Regions from separate parts of the Paenarthrobacter sp. TA1.8 genome, predicted to be linked through region 1. Evidence: riboswitches for the same ligand, from Rfam matches in the RefSeq annotation. Region 1 holds a riboswitch; the other holds the start of a gene.
The links. Region 1 has a riboswitch for glycine ahead of gcvP (aminomethyl-transferring glycine dehydrogenase). Riboswitches for the same ligand answer to the same signal wherever they lie in the genome.

Region 2: linked by a shared signal. The riboswitch ahead of gcvP (aminomethyl-transferring glycine dehydrogenase) and the one ahead of gcvP (aminomethyl-transferring glycine dehydrogenase) in region 1 are both predicted to bind glycine.

Annotation. Positions count from the first base shown of each region.
Region 1 is NZ_CP184287.1:4,704,494-4,707,696, forward strand. Features, by position in the region: gene gcvP (aminomethyl-transferring glycine dehydrogenase) at 1-1,587, opposite strand, end outside; glycine riboswitch at 1,725-1,823, opposite strand; gene ACNAOT_RS21940 (PucR family transcriptional regulator) at 1,898-3,203, opposite strand, start outside.
Region 2 is NZ_CP184287.1:1,077,906-1,081,108, forward strand. Features, by position in the region: gene ACNAOT_RS05240 (MFS transporter) at 1-800, opposite strand, end outside; gene ACNAOT_RS05245 (TetR/AcrR family transcriptional regulator) at 873-1,412, shown strand; glycine riboswitch at 1,506-1,603, shown strand; gene gcvP (aminomethyl-transferring glycine dehydrogenase) at 1,785-3,203, shown strand, end outside.

The DNA of each region.
Region 1 (3,203 bases):
CGGGTGGATGGAGGCGAACTCCGGCCAGGAAATCGCCTCCATTTCAGCGGTGGCGTTCAGCTTCATGGTGCACGAACCCAGCGGGATCATGGTGCGGTCCAGTGCGAGGTCCCGGTCCGACAGCTTGCGGATATAGCGCAACAGCTGCGTCTCGGAACGGTGCGTGTTGAACACCGGGTGCTGCAGGAAATCGGATGTCCGGACTACGTCAGCGGGCAATTCGAATCCGGTAACGTCCCCTACCGGACCGGCACCGAAGGCGACGGCTACCGCGGAGAGGATCTCCGGCGTCGTGGTTTCATCAATGGAGACGCCCACGGTGTCCGCATCGATGAGGCGCAGGTTGATGCCGCGGGCTTCGGCGGCGGCGATGACCTTGTCTGCCTTGCCTGGGACACGGACAGTGAGGGTGTCGAAGAAGGCCTCGGAGACGAGTTCGCGGCCGGCCTTCTGCAGGGTCGCAGCCAAAACGCGGGCGTGGCCGTGGACGGTTTCGGCGATTGCTTTCAGGCCTTCCGGGCCGTGGTAGACGGCGTACATCGAGGCTACGATCGCGAGCAGTGCCTGCGCGGTGCAGATGTTGGACGTCGCCTTCTCGCGACGGATGTGCTGCTCGCGGGTCTGGAGGGCCAGGCGGTAAGCAGGGACGCCGGCGTTGTCCTTGGAAACACCAACGATGCGGCCCGGCAGCGTGCGCTCCATGCCTTCGCGGACGGCCATGTAGGCAGCGTGCGGGCCGCCGAAGAACAGTGGAACGCCGAAGCGCTGCGCAGTTCCGACGGCGATGTCCGCACCTTGCTCGCCCGGGGGCGTGATGAGGGTGAGCGCCAGCAAATCCGCGGCCACCGTGACCAGCGCGCCGCGTTCTTTGGCCGCCGCGACGACGCCGGAGTGATCGAACACGCGCCCGGAAACGCCGGGTTGCTGCAGGACGATGCCGTTGATATCGCCGTCGGGAAGTCCAGCCGAAAGATCAGCGATCTCAACCTCGAAGCCCAACGCCTCGGCGCGTCCCTTCACAATGGCAATGGTCTGCGGGAGGAGGTCAGCGTCCAGAACGGTCTTGCCGTCCTTGGCGGTCTTGGACTTGTTGGCGCGGCGCATCAGCAGCACGGCCTCAGCCACGGCAGTTGCTTCGTCCAGCAACGAGGCATTGGCTACGGGAAGTCCCGTGAGGTCCTGCACCATGGTCTGGAAGTTGAGCAGTGCCTCAAGCCGGCCTTGGGAAATCTCGGGCTGGTACGGCGTGTAGGCCGTGTACCATGCCGGAGCTTCCAGGATGTTCCGGCGGATCACCGGGGGCGTGACGGTGTCGTAGTAGCCCTGGCCGATCATCTGCACAGCGGTCTTGTTCTTGGAGGCGAGCTTGCGGAGCTCGGCGAGGACCTGCACCTCAGTGAGGGCGTCCTGCAGCTTCAGGGCAGTGTCCTGGCGAATGGAATCGGGAACGGCGACGTCTACCAAGCCGTCGACAGAGTCGTAGCCGATGGCCTTGAGCATGGTGTCAACGTCGGCTTGGCGGCGGGCGCCGATGTGCCGGTCCGCGAAGGCGGTGGGGGTTGATTGAACAGTCAAGAGGAACTCCATGATTCAGGCGCCCAGTGAGCGCCACGATGATGTGGGGTTCCTCCCCGCTCTGTATTGGACCTGAGAGATTCCGCAGGAATGGTTGCCTGCTTGCACCGTCGGTGAGCCCGGTTACCCGGACTGCTTTCCAGAGTTGCCTAACCGCGGCGGTACATGGGCCTGAGAGATTCCTGGGGAGGATTTGCTCCTACGGCGCCTGACTGGATGTACCGGCAGGACTCTCCCGCCGCAGATCAAAAGCGTTGCATCACGTGAGTGACACGCTTCACACCATAGCTGGTTGTTTTGAAGAAGCGCAAGCAAGGTGTGGCTACTGATGCATCGCTTCATGGATCTGCAGAGCGAACCACAGTTGGGCGACGGTGGACGTTTCACCCATGTCCAGCCCCGTCAGTTCGCCGATTTTCCGCATCCGGTAGATGATGGTTTGTCGGTGCGCGAACAATGCTGAAGCAGTCTTCTGCCACGACCGCTGTGAGTCCAAATACGTCCTCAAGGTGACAATGAGATCACCTTCCTGGCTCTGCTCGTAGTCGAAAATCGGACCCAAAAGACGCCGGACCAGGGCGGTTCCTTCCTCAAAACCGGTGAGTCCCAGCCATGAGGGTCCCTCCGCATAGCGGGCCAGCCCTTGGTTGTTGGCGCGGGCGGAACCGAGCGCCCAGAGGGACTCCTGCAGCGCCCGTTGGATGTTCGCAACGGCCGCCGGCGCGCTGATCCCGATCGTGGTTTCCATGCCGGCACAGTGCATCAGGACATCGTCAGGCACGCCTGCCGGGACCACCACATGGAGCCTGTTGTTCCGCTTCAAGGACGCGGACGCAACCCCGTGCCGCCACAGTTCGATGTGCACGTTCGCCAGCCTGCCGCCGTCGTCCGCCGCTTTATCCGCGGCGTCCGCCGTCAGTGAGGCGAGCAGGAAATCCTGGGGCGAAACCTCGAAAGCTGCCAGCCGGCTCTCCATTTCGGCCGCGCCCAAGCGTCCGTCCATTGCCTGCAGGAGGAACTCTCCGGCCAGCCGGTGGCGGCCTTCCAGCGACAAAACGATGCGCGAAAGCTGCAGTCCCAGCACGGTTGCGGCGTGGAGAAGCACGACGGCGTCCGGGTGCGGTTCGCTGTTGGGCAGCACCACCAGGAGCGCGTTGGCATGGGTGGGAATGTCCATGGTGAGGACGTGCCTGCCGCGGATGCGATGCCACTGGAAGTTCTTTCCCGCGAGGGACACTTGCCCCGACAGCGGAGCCCACTCCTCGGAGAGGAACACCGGGAGCGCCTGACCGTCCGGGTGCCAGGGATGGAGGCAGCGGCGGTCCACCACGAACAGGTCTGCGTCGAGCTCGGTCGCCAGCCGCTGGACCAGGCTCTGCCAGTGGTCTTCGGAGGCTCCGGCGGTGCGGAGCAGATCGTAGACGCGGGCAGTCTGCCGCAGCCGACGGGATTCTTCGAGCAAGGAGGACTCGGCCACCGACCGGGCGATCGCGATGAACGGCAGCGGGTACGGGATGTTGATCAGGGGCAACGGGAGTTGCTCGCACGCTTCCATGAATTCCGCGGTGAGCGGCGGTGCATGCATTTTCTCGCCGATCGCCAAGGCGCTGGCGCCGCTGTCCATCAAG
Region 2 (3,203 bases), 1.3 Mb from region 1:
TCGATCCGCTGCTGGCGGCGGACGAAGATAACGCCCATCACCACGCCGAACCCCATGAAGGCAGCCGCGGACGCCCCGAAGCCGTGAACCGCGAATTCCTTGATGCCGTAAACGAACGGCGCCATGGTGACCACGGACAGGAGAATGCTGGGCACGTCCACCCGGCCGGGATTGGCGTCCTTCGATTCAGGAATCAAGACCCTGCCGAAAGCAAGTAGCGGCAGGAGCAGGAAAGCTGCCACCAGGAACACGGCACCCCACCAGAAATGCTCCACCAGCCAGCCACCGAAGATTGGGCCAAGGGCGGCGCCACCGGAGAACCCGGCAGCCCAGACGGCGATCGCGAGCCGACGCCGGTTGGGATCAGTGAAGATGTTCCGGATCAGGGACAGGGTTGAGGGCATCAGCATGGCTCCGAAGACGCCAAGGCCGGCCCGGCCGGCGATCAGCCATTCAGCGGAAGGCGCGAAAGCTGTAGCAGCCGAAACCGCTGCGAAGCCCGTGCTGCCGAGCAGGAGCAGCCGCCGTCGTCCGATCCTGTCGCCCAAGTTACCCATGGACACCAGCAAGGCGGCGAGGACCAACGGGTAGGCGTCAACAATCCACAGCAATTGGACGCCGCCCACGTCCAACGAACGGGCGATCTCGGGCAGTGCAAAGGTGAGCGCGGTGTTGTCGACGGCCACCAGCAGCACCGGAAACATCAGGAGTGCCAGAGCCGTCCAGTCGCGCCACGGTGCTGCCTGACCCTTGACGGGCTGAGCGGAACGGGGTGCTTGGGTTGATGACGGCGAGAACATGTAACTCACTGTACCGTCCAGACGGTATAGTTTCAAATAGAAGCCTGTAAGCCTTTAGGGAATGATGGACACATGCCACGAAAACCAGTTGCCCGGGACGCCGTCCTGGATGCCTTCGAAGCCCTCCTTATCGAGGTAGGGGAGCGTGCCGCCACGCTCGACGCCGTTGCCAAGCGGGCAGGCGTGTCCAAGGGCGGTCTGCTCTACCACTTCCCCAATAAGGAAGCGCTGATCACGGCCCTTTTGGAGCGCCTGGACCTGCTCGCCAATGAAGATACCGAGCTGATGAAGGCTGCCCCCGATGGTTCGGCCGCCTACTTCATCCGCTCCTCGCTCTGGGCGGATACGCCCATGGACCGGGCATTCGTCGCTGCCACCAGATTGGCCGAAGTTGCCCACGAGGAAACCCGCCGCAGATTTGCCGCGATCCAGCAACGGTGGCTGGACGTGCTGGCTGATGACGTCGGGCCGGAGGTTGCCAAGGCCGTCAGCTACATGGGCGACGGCCTCTATTTCAACGCGATTTTTGAAGGCGGGCAGGAGGGCGGCAACGCCGGGCGGGAGGCCGACGTCGAAATTCTGTTGGGAGTCCTTGAACGGTTGCGGAAGTAGCGGGTCTTCCATTTGCTGCGGGGCGCGGGACGTAGGACAATTAACCCTCGTGGCGTGCCGTACGCGGTGACCACACACAACTGAACATGCCTTTGATCTGCGGCGGGAGAGTCCTGCAAGCAAGTGATGCAGGCGCCGTAGGAGCAAACCCTCCCCAGGAATCTCTCAGGCCCACGCACCGCCGCGGCTAGGCGACTCTGGAAAGCAGCAGGTACTCAACCCACCTTCGGGTGAAGGGAGTGTTGTGCTCACCGACGGTGCAAGCGATGGTTGCTCAGGCAACGCGCGGAAACTCTCAGGTCCAATACAGAGCGGGGAGGAACCCAGCCGCTGTGGCGTACCCAAACGCTGCCCAAGTAATGGAGTTCCTTCGTGACGGTTAGTTCTGCCTCCACCACCTTCGTCGATCGGCATATCGGCGCCCGCCGCCAGGCCGACATTGAGACCATGCTCAAGTCCGTCGGCTACGACACTGTTGATTCGCTGGTCGACACCGCCGTCCCGAACGACATCCGCCAGGAAGTTGCCCTCACCCTGCAGAACGCGCTGAGTGAAGTTGAAGTCCTGGCCGAGCTGCGCAAGCTCGCGTCCAAGAACAAGACGGCCGTTCAGATGATCGGCCAGGGCTACTACGACACCGTGACGCCGCCCGTGATCCGTCGGAATATCCTCGAATCCCCGGCTTGGTACACGGCTTACACCCCTTACCAGCCGGAAATCTCGCAGGGCCGACTCAAGGCGCTCCTGAACTTCCAGACCATGGTCCAGGACCTGGTTGGGCTGCCGATCGCCAACGCGTCCCTACTGGATGAAGCAACCGCAGTGGCCGAAGCCGTCCTCATGATGCGCCGAGCCAACAAGAACAAGGCTGTCCAGGATGGCAAGACCGTCCTCGACGCAGACTGCCTCCCGCAGACCATTGCCATCGTCAAGGGCCGTGCCGAGGCGCTCGGCTTCAAAGTTGAGGTCGCTGACCTTTCCTTGGGTCTCCCGGAAGGTGCCATCAACGGTGTCGTCCTCCAGCAGCCCGGCGTTTCCGGCCGCGTGTTCGATCACTCTGCCGTGATTGCGGACGCCAAGGAGCGCGGTGCGCTGGTTACCGTTGCTGCCGACCTCCTGTCCCTGACCCTCATCACCCCTCCAGGCGAGCAGGGCGCCGACATCGCCGTCGGTTCGGCACAGCGCTTGGGCGTTCCGCTCTTCTTCGGTGGCCCGCACGCCGCCTACATGGCCGTCCAAAAGGGACTGGAGCGTTCCATGCCCGGCCGTTTGGTGGGCGTTTCAAAGGACGACGCCGGTGTCCCCGCCTACCGCTTGGCGCTGCAGACCCGCGAGCAGCACATTCGCCGCGAGAAGGCCACGTCCAACATCTGTACAGCGCAAGCACTGCTGGCCATCGTGGCCTCGATGTACGCCGTTTACCACGGCCCTGAGGGCCTCAAGGCGATCGCCGAAACCGCCCATGGCCACGCCCGCACGCTTGCAGCGTCCCTGAAGGCTGCCGGCGTCGAGGTCCTCCACGGTTCCTTCTTCGACACCATCACCGTCCGCGTTCCCGGCAAGGCTGCTGAAATCGTCGCCGCTGCCGAGGCCAGGGGCATCAACCTCCGTGGCATCGACGCTGACACGGTTGGCGTCAGCGTTGATGAAACCACGACGACGGCGGTCGTCGCCGACGTCGCTTCGGTCTTTGGCGCTTCGGTCACCGAAACCACTGAGGGCTTCGCGCTCGACGGCTCTGTTGAACGTACGAGCGACTTTATGCAGCACCCGGTGTTCAACACCCACCGC